Regions from separate parts of the Erwinia sp. 9145 genome, predicted to be linked through region 4. Evidence: predicted binding sites of a transcription regulator. Region 4 holds the regulator's gene; each other region holds the start of a gene.
What was found. Region 4 encodes PurR, which represses purine synthesis genes. Its sites were predicted from a motif close to CANGCAAACGTTTGCNTG; they were not measured.

Region 1 (4,211 bases), 940 kb from region 4:
AATCCAGGATCAGCACATCCGCCCCTTTTTCCTGAAGCGCCAGCGCCGCGTCAATCAGCGCCTCATCCTCCCACGGACTGGCAACGGCAAAGTGGGGCCGCTTGCTGAGCCTGCGCCAGTAATGGGCACTTCCGGCCGCGGCGTCGTCTGCGGCAACAATGATGCCGGCCTGATGGTCATTAACGATCGCTTCAATCATCGGCGGCACGATCCTGCGCGGTTCAAGCAGCACGGTGCTTCCGGCACGCAGGTTTTCAAACGCGTTCGCGTTCAGAAGAAGAATGGTTTCCGCGCCCTGCGCTTCAAGATCGCGGATACGCTTTTGCAGCGCGGCCTCAACGCGTTCAGCCGAGAGCGCCAGCGTTGCTTGCGCTTTGCGTCGCAGGTGTAGGGTATTTTCGCCCTGAGACGGCGCATAAAGTCGTTGGATTTCCTCATCGCTGATGCCGTCGAGCAGCCCGATGCAGACGATTTTCTCCTCCGACAGATGTTCAGTCAGCAACGGAAAGATGTCGCTGCGTGAAACCCCGCCTGGTAAAAGGGCAACCAGTTTATTTTTTATCATTTCACTTTCCACAACGTCCTTTCTGTTGATGTCACTCAGGCGCAGTTCCGGCACCCGTTTAACCATTGCTTCAGGCGAAAATAAGGGGATGAAAGGCACGGGTCAAGAAAAAGCGGGGGAAAAAGCGTTTGGCAGGCTGCAATACGTTCGAAAAACGTGATGCGTTATCCATAACGCATCCATACAGGTACTTTTTTTACATCGCATAAATCAGGATGGCGCGTCACACTACTCTTTTTCGACATCCTCGTAGCGCGCTTTTGAATCCAGTGCTTCCTGCTCGGTTTCATGTTCGCTGATCAGCGTATCAGGTCGGGGGTGGTCGGCGCGCAGCTCGTACCAGGTGACAGGGTTGCCTGCTGTACCTTTTTCCACCGGTACAATGCGCGCTTCGCGTGGATAGGGCGGTCTGGTTGGCATACAACTTACTCCTGTAAGAAAGACAGAGGGTGTCCGTAAGGGACAGGTTTAGTAAGTATAGACAATGCCAACGATTTTTTTTGCCGGACGGCGTTTTACCCCGCGCGCGCCAGGGAAAGCAGCGTGATGATCTCCTCAATCACGCCTTCAGGCGATTGCATGGCGTTAACCACCCGATGCGCGGCATTTTGGTAAAGCGTATCGCGCGCGGCAAGCACTTCATCCACTTCATCGACAATGGGCCTGCCGGTGAGCGTAGGCCGCTGCGCCTGTTCAGGATCGGCCTCAAGGCGTGCCGCCAGTATGCCGGCCTCGGCGTTCAGGTAGATAACCTGCCCGTGTTCGCGCATATAGCGGCAGTTTTCCGGTGCCAGCACCATGCCGCCGCCGGTCGCGATCACCGTGTCCGGCGCCGTTACCGCATGCAGCGCGAGGGTTTCCTGCTGGCGAAAGCTTTGCCATCCCTCTGCGGCCACGATCTGCTCAACGCTGCGTCCGCTCACCTGCTGGAGATGACGATCGGTATCACAAAAGGCGTAGCCCAACGCATCAGCCAGCTTCTGTCCAACGGTGGTTTTACCGCAACCACGCGCGCCAATAAGATAAAGGGGTAACGCCATACCAGCAACTTCCTCAGCCTTGCCTGCAACGGTTTCTGCGTCGTGCAGCAACCGTTTTCCACTTTGCGACGCATCATACCGGGATTTTTTCTGTGCGACCAGCCGACGCCGCCCTTTCAGAAAAAGTGAAATATTGCGGGGACGTTAACGCAGATTTTGCAAAAGGCCGGGCCTTGCGCTTGACTTAACGTTAACCGGCAACATTTGCTTACCCGTCGCGTGTTTACTTTCGGCGTCGCCGCCCCAAGATAAGCATGACACACAGGCAGAGGATACATTATGCAGAGCCAGGAACAGCAGCTAATTGAAAGTTTGTTCAGCCGTTTAAAGCAGGCGGAGACACAGTCAGGCCCGCGCGATGCGGCAGCCGAAAACCTTATTCATCAGCAGGTTCAGCAACAGCCTGCGGCCGTTTACTATATGGCGCAAACCGTCCTGATTCAGGAAGCGGCCATGAAGCAGCTCAACGATCGGGTCAGCGAACTGGAAGCCAGACTCAAGCAGGTTGAACAACAGCCCGCGCGGCAGAGCAGCGGCGGTTTTCTTTCCGGCCTGTTTGGCGGCGGTCAGCAGCGCCAGCCCGCCCCGCAGCAGCAGCCCGCCTGGAACAGCGCGCCACAGCAACAGCAGCAACCGTTTGGCGGCGCGGGCACACCTTCCGCCACGCGCGGCTTCCTTGGCGGCGCATTGCAAACGGCGGTGGGCGTTGCGGGCGGCGTGGTGATGGCAGACATGCTGACCAGCATGTTCCATCACACCCAGCCAGAGGAGATTGTCAATATTATCAACGAACCGGCGCAGCCGCAGGCGTCGGGTGATAATGCAGGCGAGGGAAGCTTTCTGGATCAGAATGACGATCTTCAGCAGGATTACGCCGCCGACGACTTCAGCGATTACAACAATGATGACTTTGGTGACGACGACACCTTCGTTTAATATCGGGCGCGGGTGCGCATCGCTCACCCGCGCGTTCAGCTTTTCTTTTTCTGCGCCACCAGCCACTTATCCAGCTCATTAGCAAACTGCTGCCGATCGCGCTGGCTGAGCGTCGGCGGGCCGCCGGTCTGTACGCCGCTGGCGCGCAGGGTATCCATAAAGTCGCGCATGGTCAGACGCTCACGAATGGTTGCGTCACTGTAGCGCTCGCCGCGTGGATTGAGTGCAATCGCGCCCTTCTCCATCACCTCGGCCGCCAGCGGAATGTCTGCGGTGACCACCAGGTCGTTTTTTTCAACCCGACGCACAATCTCATTATCAGCGACATCAAAGCCCGCCGCGACGCGCAGCGTACGCACAAAGCGCGACGGCGGTACGCTGAGCGACTGATTGGCCACCAGCGTCACCATCATCTCCGCCCGCTCCGCCGCACGGTAGAGCACCTCTTTGATCACTTTCGGGCACGCATCCGCATCCACCCAGATTGGCATTGCTCTCTCCTTTCATTTTTTTTGCTGGCGAGAAGTAGAACGTAATCGCCGCTCTGAATCCAGTGTAGCGAACAACATTAAAAAAATTGGACTAACCTTTATCCATGCAGCCTTAAGGCCGGGCTGTGTATTTACAGCTCGATGAAATTCTTTGAACGGGAGAAAATATGAAAGCCCTTACCTATCATGGCCCGCATAAGGTCAGCGTCGATAATGTTCCTGATCCAACGATTGAAGCGGCAGATGATATTGTTCTCCGCGTAACGGCCACCGCAATCTGCGGTTCAGACCTGCACTTTTACCGCGGCAAGATGCCCGGCACGCATCACGGCGATATTTTTGGCCATGAATTTATGGGCGAAGTGGTTGAAGCCGGCCCCGGCGTCACCGCCGTCAGTAAAGGCGACCGCGTGGTGGTGCCGTTTGTCATCGCCTGTGGCGACTGTTTCTATTGCCACCTTCAGCAGTATTCAGCCTGCGAAAGCACCAACAGCGGTAAAGGCGCCGCACTGAACCGTAAAAACATCACGCCTCCGGCGGCGCTGTTTGGTTTCAGCGACATGTATGGCGGTATCCCTGGCGGGCAGGCCGAGTATGTGCGCGTGCCGAAAGCCAACACCGGCCCTTTCAAAGTCCCCGATACGCTGCCGGATGAGAAAGTGCTTTTTCTCTCCGATATTCTTCCCACCGCGTGGCAGGCGGTTAAAAATGCGGAGATCAAAAAGGGATCGAGCGTCGCCATTTTCGGTGCCGGGCCGGTTGGCCTGCTGAGCGCGGCCTGTGCGCGTCTGGAAGGCGCCGAACAGATCTTTATGATCGACCATAACGACTATCGGCTGGCGTTCGCCCGTGAGCGTTATGGCGTGATCCCCATTAACTTCGATGAAAACGACGATCCGGCGGCGTGGATTATCGATAACACAGCGGGTCATCGCGGCGTTGATGCGGTGATTGATGCGGTGGGGTTTGAGGCGAAAGGCAGCCTCACTGAAACCATCCTGACCAATCTGAAAATCGAGGGAAGCAGCGGCAAAGCGCTGCGCCAGTGCATCGCGGCGGTACGCCGGGGCGGCATTGTCAGCGTACCAGGCGTCTATGCCGGCCCTATTCACGGCTTTATGTTTGGCGACGCCTTCGATAAAGGGCTGACCTTTAAAATGGGTCAGACGCACGTGCATG
Region 2 (4,211 bases), 360 kb from region 4:
TATGGCAAATATGCTGATTTTTCCGGTAATAATCTGGATGAACATCTTATCCCATTTACCGGCGCATTTGAGGTCAATACGGCAGGCGTAATGCCAACTTACGCCATTCTGAAAAACCTGGTTTATAAAGGGAAAAAGATTGAACAGGTCGGCGCCGGATTTAACCACTATTTGCTCCAGGATTTACTCCGTCAGCACTATAAATTTGATGGCGTGATTATCAGCGACTGGATGATTACCGCTGACTGTGTCGATAAATGTATTCATGGTCACCCTGAGGGAGAAGCGCCCGATCCCAGCAGCCTGGGCATGCCGTGGGGCGTTGAATCACTGACCGAGGTTGAACGTTTCGCCAGGGCCGTTAATGCAGGTATCAATCAGTTTGGCGGCGTCACTGACACCACGCCACTGCTTAAGGCGCTCAAAGCGGGCAAAGTCAGCGAAGAAAAAATCAATGACTCGGTAAGACGCCTGCTGGAGCAGAAGATTGCGCTTGGGTTATTTGAAAACGCTTATGTGGACGTCAATGCGGCAAAAAAATTACCCAATGCGGCATGGCAGCAGGAGGCAGACAGAGCACAGCGTCTGTCGCTGGTTTTGTTAGAGAAAAAAACGGGCGTGTTGCCCGTCAAAGCCAGAACAAAGGTCTGGCTGCATGGCGTTAATGCTGACGAGGCGAAAAAAGCCGGTTTGGTGGTGGTTGATCAACCCCAAAAAGCGGATATTGCCATTGCGCGTATTGTTGCGCCCTTTGAGCAGCCGCATAAGAACTATTTCTTTGGCGCCCAGTATCATGAGGGCTCTTTAGCCTTCCGGAACGATGATGCCGATATCGCCGCCATCGCAAAGCTGGCTGAAAAAATGCCGGTTATTGTGACCGTTTACCTTGACCGGCCAGCGATCCTTACACCCTTAAGAGATAAAGCCAGTGTGTTAATCGGTAATTTCGGCGTGAGTGATACTGTCTTGTTTACTGCGCTGATGGATGGCGCCGCGTTCTCAGGGAAGTTACCTTTCGAACTGCCTTCATCAATGGAGAGCGTGCTGAAACAGCATTCAGATCGCGCTGCTGATAGCGAGCATCCGCTCTATACGCTTGGGTTTGGTCTGAAATAGCTGCGGCATAAAAATAGCGGGGCCAGGCCCCGCTTGAGGATTACAGTACAGCGACAATGGCTTCACACAGTGCCGACATGTTGTCTGGCGTCATGCCTGCCACATTAACGCGTCCGGAGTTCACGGCGTAAATACCAAATGCTTCCCGCAGACGAACGACCTGATCTTTGGTCAGTCCGCTGAAGGAGAACATACCGTTCTGGTTAATAATAAAACTGAAGTCTCTGTCTGCGCCTTTCTCCTGAAGCGTATTCACGAAGAGCTGACGCATGCGATGAATGCGCTGACGCATGTCGGTCAGTTCCTGCTCCCAGACAGCGCGCAGATCGTCATTGCCGAGAATGGTCGCAACCACCGCCGCGCCATGCGCCGGTGGGTTAGAGTAGTTTGCGCGGATGGTGTATTTCACCTGGCTGAACGCGGTATCTGCAACCGCGTCATCACTGGCGACCAGCGTCAGTGCGCCAACGCGCTCGTTGTACAGACCGAAGTTTTTAGAATAAGAGCTGGCGACAATCAGTTCCTGATGACTGGCGGCAAAAATACGCAGCCCTTCTGCATCTTCCTCAAGACCGCGAGCGAAGCCCTGATAGGCGAAATCGAACAGCGGCAGCCAGCCGTTCGCCTGAGAAAGGGCGGCAAGCTGCTGCCACTGCTCAGCGCTCGGGTCCACGCCGGTAGGATTATGGCAGCAGCCATGGAAGAGAACGATATCACCGGCCTGCACGTCACGCAGTGAACTGACCATCGCCTCAAAGTTCAGCGAGTGGTTTACGGCGTCATAATACTGATATTCACAGACTTCCAGCCCGGCAGCATGAAAGACGTTTTTATGGTTTGGCCAGCTTGGATTGCTTATCCAGATGCGTTTCGCGGTGGTTTGCGTGGCGATAAAATCAGCGGCAACGCGCAGGGCACCGGTTCCGCCCGGCGTTTGCGCAGTAAGGGCGCGTTTACTGCTGATGATGGCGCTCTCTTTACCGAACAGCAGCGCCTGGGTGCAGCGGGCAAAGTCGGCCAGGCCGTCAATGCTTAAATAATTTTTTGTGGTTTCATTTTCCAGCAGGTACTGCTCTGCTTTTTTCACGCTGGTGAGCACCGGCGTTTTGCCCGTTTCGTCTTTATATACGCCAATACCGAGATTGATTTTATTAGGACGGTCGTCGGCGCGAAAAAGATCGGCTAAGCCAAGAATAGGATCGGCAGGGGCGGCTGCAATGCGTTCAAACATAGTCAAAGTCCGTTAGCGTAATCTGAAGCGAAGTGAAGGTTCAGGTTACCGCCACAGCGCACAAAATGCCAACCGTTTGCGTGAAAAAGAGCGGGGGAAACAGGGAAGTAAATCAAAGAAAATAAAAATGGAGCCGAAGGCTCCATTTTTTACGATGAACGGCGGTGAGGTTATCACCCCGGTAGCGTTTTTAGAACTGGTAAACCAGGCCTACTGCTACGGTGTCATCAGTGTTCAGACCCAGTGGATTATCATCATCCAGCAGGTTGATCTGGTAGTCGACATAGGTAGACATGTTTTTGTTGAAGTAGTAAGTCGCACCTACGTCAGCATATTTGATCAGGTCAGCATCGCCGATACCGCTGCCAATGTCTTTGCCTTTAGACTGCACGTAGCCGAGAGAAGGACGCAGACCAAAGTCGAACTGATACTGAGCCACTAACTCAATGTTTTGCGCTTTGTTAGCGAAAGAGGACATGTTGCCGGTCACGCCGTTGTCAAAAGTTACACCGGTAGCGCTAATAGGCGTTGCATTACGCGTTTCACCGTACATCGCGGCCAGGTAAATATTGTTAGCGTCGTATTTAACTGCGGTTGCCCATGCTTCAGCACGTTCGCCTGCGCCGTTGTTGATGGTGCCAACGGTATCGCCATCAGCATTCGTTACGTTACGCACGCCCGCTTCCTGAGCGTTGGTACGGTCATAAGAACCGTACGCACCAGACACACCTAAGCCGATTGGCGAGGTATAGGTGGTAGAAACCGCATAGCCATCACCGTTAGAGCGACGAGGATCATCACGGTCATTTTTACCCTGATATTGCAGAGCGAAATCCCAGCCATCAACCAGGCCGAAGAAGTTGGTGTTACGGTAGGTCAGTACGCCAGTGGTACGGCCGCCGGTTACGCCTGTATCAGTGTAAGCTGAGTCGCCGCCGAATTCTGGCAGCATATCGGTCCAGCCCATTGGATCGTACAGCAGCGCGTAGTTACGACCGTAGTCGATTGAACCCGCGTCGCCGAATTTCAGACCAGCAAAGCCCAGACGGGTTTTGTTGCCGTTCTGCGCGTCTGAACCTTCAGAGTTGTTGGTGTTGAACTGGTATTCCCACTGGCCGAAACCGGTCAGCTGGTCGTTAATCTGGGTTTCGCCTTTGAAACCTAAGCGCGCATATGACTGGTCGCCATCATTGCCGTCGTTATCAGAGAAGTAGTGCAGGCCAACAGCTTTACCGTACAGGTCCAGTTTGTTGCCATTCTTGTTATAAACTTCGGCTGCATTGGCTGCGCCTGCTGCTAACAGGGCTGGGATAACCAGTGCAAGAATGTTGCGCTTCATCATTTTTTATTACCCTCATTGGAGTTATTTGGACACCTGCCACTGCCGTCAAAAATTCTTTACAGAACTCTGAAGAGAGTTTGGTGTCTTCCTGTGTCTGCACGCATCTTTCCATTCACTGAGACGTTAATCTAGCGCGAAAATGCTACTAATAGCTTATTCTGGTAACAGGAAGAAAATTTGTATTACAAAATGTAATAATCACGGAACTTTGTGAAGTACTTCATAATTTACAAAAATAAAAAAAGGCCAGCAGCGCTGACCTTGATTATATATATGAATTTCTTATGTTTTATGCCGAAAATCAGAAACTCGCATTTCGCGGCGTGCGCGGGAAGGCAATCACGTCCCTCACATTTTGTACACCCGTAACATAAGCAATTAAACGTTCAAATCCTAAACCGAAACCAGAATGTGGCACGGTGCCATAGCGACGCAGATCGCGATACCACCAATAATCTTCTTTATTAAGGCCCATTTCGTTCAGGCGCGCATCCAGCACATCAAGACGTTCTTCACGTTGCG
Region 3 (4,211 bases), 380 kb from region 4:
GCACCTTGCGGACGCTTATGAACGCCTGCTGCTGGAAACCATGCGCGGCATTCAGGCGCTGTTTGTGCGTCGCGATGAAGTGGAGGAAGCGTGGAAGTGGGTGGACTCCATTATGGACGCGTGGGCATCGGATAAAGAAGCGCCTAAACCGTATCAGGCAGGCACCTGGGGGCCGGTGGCCTCCGTGGCAATGATCACTCGCGACGGTCGTTCCTGGAACGAATTTGAGTGATGATCCGGCATCAACTAACCCGCTTCGGCGGGTTTTTTTATCCCTCCGGGAAAAAACTGAACCGTAGTTTCAAAATATGTTCAATCGCATAGACGTCGGCTCCGGCAATCCTGTATGGTAGAGCCAGTCTGACGCCAGATGCGTCGCTTTTGCCCGTTTGAATCCGCTGAAGGAAGACGGGCCAGACAGGAGAAACAGCTCGATGAGTAACTGGAAAATAAGTGCGGAACAGATTCTGACCACCGGCCCGGTCGTGCCGGTGATCGTGGTCAATAAGCTGGAGCACGCGGTGCCGATGGCAAAAGCGCTGGTGGCCGGCGGCGTGAAAGTGCTGGAAGTGACGCTGCGTACCGCCTGCGCGATGGATGCACTGAAGGCGATGATTAAAGAAGTGCCGGACGCCATTGTGGGCGCCGGTACGGTGCTGAACGCGCAGCAGTTGAAAGAAGTTACCGATGCGGGCGCGCAGTTTGCCATCAGCCCTGGCATCACCGATCCGCTGTTAAAAGCCGCGGTCGATGGCTCAATCCCGCTGATCCCTGGCATCAGCACCGTTTCCGAACTGATGACCGGCATGGACTACGGACTGCGTGAGTTCAAATTCTTTCCTGCCGAAGCGAACGGCGGCGTGAAAGCGCTTCAGGCCATTGCCGGGCCTTTCTCTCAGGTGCGTTTTTGCCCTACCGGCGGCATTTCACCTGCCAACTATCGCGATTACCTGGCGCTGAAAAGCGTGCTGTGCATTGGCGGTTCGTGGCTGGTGCCGGCGGATGCGCTTGAAGCAGGCGACTTCGATCGCATTACACAGCTGGCGAAAGAGGCAGTTGCCGGCGCGCGTTAATACGCGAAAACAGGGAAGGCGGCGCCGCCTTCCTTTTTTGTATTCAGCCGCTGACCTTCACCTGTGCAGCACTGTTAACCGCGCGCTGTACCGCCTCTTCAACGTTTTCACCCGTCGCCAGCGCAACGCCCATCCTGCGCCGTCCCTGAATGTCAGGCTTGCCGAACAACCGCAGTTGCAGACCGGCGCCAAGCGCTTCCTCAACGTTGCCAAACTGCACATTGTCGCTGTTCAGTTCAGGCAGGATCACCGCAGAGGCAGCCGGGCCGTACTGGCGGATACCGCCAATCGGCAGGTTAAGAAAAGCGCGCACGTGCAGCGCAAACTCTGAAAGATCCTGCGAAATAAGCGTGACCATGCCGGTATCGTGCGGGCGGGGAGAAACTTCGCTGAACACCACCTCATCGCCGCAGACAAACAGCTCAACGCCAAACAGACCGTAGCCGCCGAGCGCGCTGACGACTTTTTCTGCGATCTGTTGCGCGCGTGACAAGGCGAGACCGCTCATCTGCTGTGGCTGCCAGGATTCGCGATAGTCGCCATCTTCCTGCCGATGCCCGATTGGATCGCAAAAATGGATACCGTCGACGGCACTGATCGTCAGCAGCGTAATTTCAAAATCAAACTTCACCACCCCTTCGACGATCACGCGTCCCGCGCCGGCGCGGCCGCCTTCCTGCGCATACTGCCAGGCAGCGTCAAGCTGCGCGGCGTCGCGAATAAAGCTCTGGCCCTTGCCGGATGAACTCATGACCGGTTTCACGATGCAGGGAAAACCAGTCTCGTTCGCCGCGCGGGTAAAAGCCTGCTGGCTGTCGGCAAACTGGTAAGAAGAGGTGGGCAGCGCCAATTCTTCCGCAGCCAGACGGCGTATGCCTTCACGATTCATGGTCAGACGCGCAGCGCGCGCGGTCGGCACCACGCGCTGGCCCTGTTCCTCCAGCGCAATCAGCATATCGGTGGCGATCGCTTCAATTTCCGGCACGATATAATCAGGACGCTCAAGTGCCACCAGCGTCTTTAACGCCTCGCCGTCGAGCATATTAATAACGTGGCTACGATGCGCCACGTGCATCGCCGGAGCATCGGCATAACGGTCAACGGCGATCACTTCCACACCAAGACGCTGGCATTCCAGCGCAACTTCTTTACCCAGTTCGCCTGAACCTAACAGCATTACGCGAGTTGCGGCGGGGCGCAGCGCGGTTCCAAGAGTCGTCATAGTCTTTACCTGATTGAAAAAATCGCGCGCGCAGTATAAACGAAAACGTTTGCGTCTTCATCTGCTTTGCAGGGTTGAGTTTACCCGTAATGTTCGTTATACTGTATATAAATACAGTTAAATGAGGTGTGCGGAATGGCTGTTGAAATCAAATACGTTGTTGTGAGAAGAGGTGAGGAAAAGATGACCTTTGCCAGTAAAAAAGAAGCGGACGCCTACGACAAAATGCTCGATATGGCAGAAGCATTCTGCGACTGGCTGGGCGATGCGCCGCTGGAGATGGACGAATCACAGCGCGAAGCGCTGGGTCTGTTCCTGGCGGAACGTAAAGACGACGTACAGCATATTGTGCGCACCAGCAGGGCGCCTGAGCACCCTGCTGACAGGCCGCGTGCTGACCAACCTGATGAGAACGCCAGCAAAAGCGACAGAACTGAAGCCAGCCCGGTAGAAAAAGAAGCTGAACCGGAAGCGGGCGAGGCGTCCGTAAACGCATCCGACGACCGTCCTGCAAAAGCGAAAAGCGGTGCAGGACGAGCGGCTAAGGCGGCGTGATATCGACTCCGGCGCGGCGCGCGCGTCGGAGAAGCGATTTATTGCGCAAGACAGTTTTTCAGCGCCCGCATCGCCTTTTTCGCGATGTCTGACGGCGGCTGCTGGTGCAGTTCGTCATTAAAGACTTCCAGCCCCAGCGGCCCGCTGTAGCCTTTTTCAGAAAGGCAGCCAAGCAGGGTGCTCAGCGGGAAATTGCCCTCGCCGGGCAGCAGGCGACGATGGCGGGCGGTCTCTGACAGCGCGTCGATCTCGGGCGTCACGGCCAGGTCGGAAAGCTGCACGAGAAAAATCTTCTCCGCGGGTATATTCGCCAGATCGGCAACGGTGCGCCTGCGGGTAAAGAGATGAAACGCATCCACCACCAGTCCCAGACCGGCTTCATTAATATTCTCCACCAGCCGCCATGCCTGGGGGAGTGTATTGATGTGCGTACTCCAGGCCATCGCCTCAAACGCCACACGTAGCCCGCGCGCTTTTGCTTCCTGCGTCAACCAGAGCAGATCCTCTTCTTCACGTTGGGCGATACAGGCGGGATCGGTTGAGGCAGGCACCAGCAGCGTTGATGCGTCCAGCGCGGCGGCGGTATCCAGAAGGGTTAGGGCTTCGCTGCGTTTCTCTGCGCGCTTTACATCAGGCGCGCCGGTAAAGTCCAGCAGCACCTGATAATCCGTCAGCGCCAGACCCTGCGCATGGATAAATTGTGTGAGCTGCCGGACATCGCTCTGCGCTTTTTCCACATCCTGACGCCACAGTTCGATCTGTTGAAAACCCGCCCCGGCGGCAGCGCTTATTTTCTCTTCAGACGTGCCGCCCAACAGCACGGTATTCAGGAATAGTGGATTATTCGCGAATTTCATATTTCTCCCCTGTTATCGACTTAAAAAAGCAGAGCGTCGCCGCGCCCGCCAAGCGGTCATGTTGCCTTTTCACAACAAAAAAGCAGTCTAGCCGTCCCGCCTGGCATTCGTGGTCGCAACATGCCACCCTTAAGGCAGATGATTGATAGTGCGAGGGAGAGTGATGACCAGACCACCCGTGGCAAAGAAAATTCCTTTCGAAATGACGTTACACGGTGAGACGCGTACCGATAACTATTACTGGCTTCGCGATGACAGCCGTGAAAATCCTGACGTACTGGACTACCTGCATGCTGAAAATGATTACGGCAAAGCAGTCATGCAATCGCAGCGGTCGCTTCAGGATCGGTTGCTGAAGGAGATCGTCGATCGCATTCCGCAGGACGACCACTCGGTGCCCTATGTTAAAAACGGCTATCGCTATCAGCGTCGTTATGAAGAGGGGAAAGAGTACGCTGTCTATACGCGCCAGCCTGAAAAAACCACCTCGCCGGATAGCTGGCA
Region 4 (4,211 bases):
TCGGCGCTGTACGATACCGAGCAGACGGCCGAGCTGTTCTGTGAACTGGTTAACCGCTGGAAGCGCCTGGGCGGCTGGCCGCTGCCGGCAATGGAAAACGAGGCATAAAAAAAGGCGGGATATCCCGCCTTATTTATTTGTCGTTCGAAACAGCTTACTGCGCCGCGTCTGAAGGATACTTCTGCGCGGTTTCTTTGATCAGCTGTTGCAGTTCGCCGCGCTGATACATTTCGATAATGATATCGCAGCCGCCGACCAGCTCGCCATCCACCCACAGCTGCGGGAACGTTGGCCAGTTAGCGTATTTAGGCAGTTCAGCGCGTACTTCAGGATTTTGCAGAATATCGACATAGGCAAAGCGTTCACCGCAGGCGGAAAGCGCCTGGACGGCCTGGGCCGAGAAACCGCAGCTTGGCAGCTTCGGGGAGCCTTTCATATACAGCAGAATCGGGTTTTCTGCGATTTGGCGCTCAATTTTTTCAACAGTGCTCATAAATGCCTTCCTCAAACGGATACGTCGTGTCTTTTTATTGTAGCGGCTCTGCCGTCGTGATGAAAACGACATTTTCAGCAGGGTTATTTCTCCTGACGCGTTACCTTGCTCGTAGGGTCATTGCTTTCACGGCAGGTTGAATAAAACACATGCTTTTTTGCCAACGGTTTCTTGCGCTGAGTCATTGAAACAAAAAAGACCTTACCTTTTGGCAAAAAGTTAGATTAGAATTGCCTGGCCCGTCTGCTCAACAGGCAGATAAATCTTATTGCCCTGCTTTTGCCGCTGGCGAAAGCACGAACTGTTAATGGTAACGATGCGTCTATTTATCACGATAATCATGCTGGCTTTTGTTCAGCTTTTCGTCACTGTGGCGCACGCATCGCCCGGCACGCCTGTTAATGCAAAACACCAAAAGGCGAATGCCAAAAATGAACGCGATGACGATCGCCGCAAGCGCAAAACGGTGAAGAGTACAACAACGAAAAAAGTAAAAGACGTCGCCCGCAAACCCCGCACTGCCTCTTCTGCAAAAGCCAAACTTAACAAAAAGCTGGCAGCCTCGCACAAGGTCACCAAATCCCAAATCCTCGCGGCAGCAAAAAACAATGCTTCAAAAAAACGCTACGGTCGCCAGGGGATTAAAACGCTGAAAGAGCGTGAAGCGCTTACCGATAACGCAACCTCCTCACCGCTCAAACTCAGCAAAGCGCACCGCGCGCGCTATCAGAAAGCGCGTGAAACAGCGATGAACAAGCTGATGGGCCAGTTGGGTAAACCTTACCAGTGGGGCGGCACCTCACCTGAGACCGGCTTCGACTGTAGCGGACTGGTCTGGTATGCCTACAAAGACCTGGTAAAGTTTAAGATCCCGCGCACCGCCAACGAGATGTACCATTTGCGCGACGCGGCGCAGATTGACCGCGGTGAGCTGGAAAAAGGCGACCTGGTCTTTTTCCGCATAAACGGGCGCGGCACGGCCGATCATGTGGGCGTGTACCTTGGCGGCGGTAAATTTATTCAGTCTCCGCGTACCGGAAAAGATATTCAGATAAGCGCGCTGTCGGATGATTACTGGCAGGGTCATTATGTTGGCGCGCGCCGTGTGATGACGCCCAAAACCATTCGCTGAGTGTAAAAAGAATAAAAAAGGCCGATCTTAATCGGCCTTTTTTTTAGTGCATCACGGCGGTAAAGCTGAATGCGATAATCATCAACAGCGCAGCGCAGGTCGTCAACAGCGAGAACTTCAGATCGGTATCCATTTACACCCTCTTAATAACCCTGATAGTTGTACCGGTATCAATTTTCCCATATCTGGCGGTAAAAATCTCGTTTTCTTTGGCAGAGCTTGTTAGAATCCGGGCCTCGTTGCGCAACCCGTAATAAAATGCTGTGCCGTTGCGCAAACACCAACGCTTATTCCTTCCTGACGTCACCGACATGCACGCAGCACAGTCTCAGAGGCGGCGGGGAAATTTCGCTTTACGCAATCGTTTAACAAATGACTTATCAATAAGTTGCGATAAGTGCAGGAGTCATTATTTCATGGCAACCATTAAAGATGTGGCCAGGCGTGCCGGGGTGTCCACCACTACCGTTTCACACGTTATCAATAAAACCCGCTTCGTCGCTGAAAATACGCGGGACGCGGTATGGGCCGCCATCAAAGAACTTCACTATTCACCCAGTGCGGTTGCCCGCAGTCTTAAAGTCAATCACACCCGAACCATCGGGCTGCTGGCCACCTCAAGCGAAGCGCCCTATTTCGCTGAGATTATTGAAGCCATTGAAAACAGCTGCTTTGCCAAAGGCTACACGCTGATTTTGGGTAACGCCCATAACGATCTGCAAAAGCAGGAGGCGTATCTGTCGATGATGGCGCAAAAGCGCGTCGACGGGCTGCTGGTGATGTGTTCTGAATATCCCGATGCGCTGATCGAACTGCTGGAAAACAGCCGCAACATTCCGATGGTGGTGATGGACTGGGGCGAATCGCGCGGCGATTTTACCGATACGGTGCTGGATAATGCTTTCGAAGGCGGCTACCTGGTGGGACGCTATCTGATTGAACGCGGCCATCGCGATATCGGCGTGATCCCCGGCCAGATGGAGCGCAATACCGGCGGCGGTCGCCATGCGGGATTTCTGAAGGCGCTTTCTGAAGCGGGCATCACGCTACGCAACGAGTGGCTGGTGCAGGGCGACTTTGAGCCGGAATCTGGCTACCGCGCCATGCAGCAGATCCTGTCGCAGAAGCAGCGCCCCACCGCCGTATTTTGCGGGGGCGACGTCATGGCGATGGGCGCAATTTGCGCGGCCGATGAAATGGGGCTGCGCGTGCCGCAAGACATATCGGTGATCGGGTATGATAATGTGCGCAATGCCCGCTACTTCACCCCGGCGCTGACCACGGTTCACCAGCCTAAACAACAGTTGGGCGAAACCGCATTCGAGATGCTGCTGGACAGGATCACCAGCAAGCGCGAAGATCCGCAAACCATTGAGGTGCATCCCACTCTGATTGAGCGCCGCTCGGTCGCTGACGGGCCGTTCCTTGACTATCGACGCTAATGTTTTTCGCTGAGCCATTCATGGTTCAGCGTATCGGTATCGCCCAGATAATCCAGCAGCCAGCGCATTGCCGGCGAGTCGTCCGCCGCCCGCGACCAGCTTACGCAGCAGGGGCTGTCAGGGAACGGCGCGCCAAGCGTCAACTCACGTAGCGCGCCGCTTTGCAGCAACGGGCGTGCAAAATGCCCCGGCACCATGCCGACGCACAGCCCCGCCAGCAGGCAATCAGCAGCGCTTTCCCAGTCTGGCACCACCAGCCGACGCTGATTATCCAGTGTCCAGGTGGTGCGCTTCGGCAGAGAACGCGACGTATCCTCCAGCACCAGCGAAGGCCACTCCCGCACCGTCTCGTCATCAATGTCTTTTGTACACTGCGCCAGCGGATGACGGGCCTGTACCACACAACGCCAGTTCAGCGCGCCCATGTCACGGAAGGCGTAACGTCCTCCGACCGGAATCGCCTGCGTCGCGCCGATGGCAATATCCACCCTGCCGTCCGCCAGCGCGTCCCAGACGCCGTTGAAGACCTCGGCGGTCAGATGCAGTTCGATATCAGGAAAGTGGCGGTAAAAATCCACTACCATTTGTCGCGTTCGCTGCGGCCGCACGATGCGGTCAACGGCGATATTGATCTGGCCTCGCCAGCCGTTCGCCACCTGCTGACACTGACGACGCGTTGCGAGCATTTTTTTGATAACAGTGCGACCTTCCAGAATGAAAACCTTTCCCGCCTCGGTAAGCACCACGTCGCGATGGCGGCGCTCAAACAGCGGCACAGCCAGCCACTCTTCAAGCTGACGAACAGTATAGCTGACCGCAGAAGGCACACGATGTAGCTCCGCTGCCGCCGCGCTGAAGCTGCCGTTTCTGGCGACAGCATCAATGACTTCAAGTGAATATTCTGACCACATAATCTGCCTGCAAATTTTTTGAACGCAATATGCAAATATTAGCGTTTCACAGCGCGCGTGGCACGCGTTTACACTTTGCGCCATTTCATTCATCTGCCATAAAGAGCATAAAATGCCTTCACCCGGATTTACCCTTTACCTCGCGCTTTTAAGCGTGGTGGGCTTTCTCGCCACTGATATGTACCTGCCCGCCTTTGCTGACATGCAGCAGGATCTGCACACACAACCCGGCG

Region 1: the regulator PurR is predicted to act here: its motif matches at 1,650-1,667, upstream of aroL (shikimate kinase AroL).
Region 2: the regulator PurR is predicted to act here: its motif matches at 2,413-2,430, upstream of FA91_RS06730 (amino acid aminotransferase).
Region 3: the regulator PurR is predicted to act here: its motif matches at 2,334-2,351, upstream of purT (formate-dependent phosphoribosylglycinamide formyltransferase).

What each region holds. Positions count from the first base shown of each region.
Region 1 covers NZ_JQNE01000001.1:777,191-781,401, reverse strand. Annotated here, with positions in the region: gene FA91_RS03840 (AroM family protein) at 1-565, opposite strand, end outside; gene FA91_RS03835 (YaiA family protein) at 794-985, opposite strand; gene aroL (shikimate kinase AroL) at 1,081-1,605, opposite strand; gene FA91_RS03825 (DUF2076 domain-containing protein) at 1,885-2,541, shown strand; gene FA91_RS03820 (YaiI/YqxD family protein) at 2,577-3,032, opposite strand; gene FA91_RS03815 (zinc-dependent alcohol dehydrogenase) at 3,200-4,211, shown strand, end outside.
Region 2 covers NZ_JQNE01000001.1:1,365,524-1,369,734, forward strand. Annotated here, with positions in the region: gene FA91_RS06725 (glycoside hydrolase family 3 N-terminal domain-containing protein) at 1-1,116, shown strand, start outside; gene FA91_RS06730 (amino acid aminotransferase) at 1,157-2,347, opposite strand; gene ompF (porin OmpF) at 2,538-3,689, opposite strand; gene asnS (asparagine--tRNA ligase) at 3,991-4,211, opposite strand, start outside.
Region 3 covers NZ_JQNE01000001.1:2,103,011-2,107,221, reverse strand. Annotated here, with positions in the region: gene zwf (glucose-6-phosphate dehydrogenase) at 1-232, shown strand, start outside; gene FA91_RS10240 (bifunctional 4-hydroxy-2-oxoglutarate aldolase/2-dehydro-3-deoxy-phosphogluconate aldolase) at 435-1,073, shown strand; gene purT (formate-dependent phosphoribosylglycinamide formyltransferase) at 1,117-2,295, opposite strand; gene FA91_RS10230 (YebG family protein) at 2,431-2,850, shown strand; gene FA91_RS10225 (sugar phosphate isomerase/epimerase family protein) at 2,889-3,707, opposite strand; gene FA91_RS10220 (prolyl oligopeptidase family serine peptidase) at 3,871-4,211, shown strand, end outside.
Region 4 covers NZ_JQNE01000001.1:1,721,838-1,726,048, reverse strand. Annotated here, with positions in the region: gene rnt (ribonuclease T) at 1-108, shown strand, start outside; gene FA91_RS08470 (Grx4 family monothiol glutaredoxin) at 155-493, opposite strand; gene FA91_RS08465 (C40 family peptidase) at 810-1,625, shown strand; gene FA91_RS20990 (YnhF family membrane protein) at 1,669-1,758, opposite strand; gene purR (HTH-type transcriptional repressor PurR) at 2,042-3,067, shown strand; gene punR (DNA-binding transcriptional activator PunR) at 3,064-3,978, opposite strand; gene punC (purine nucleoside transporter PunC) at 4,091-4,211, shown strand, end outside.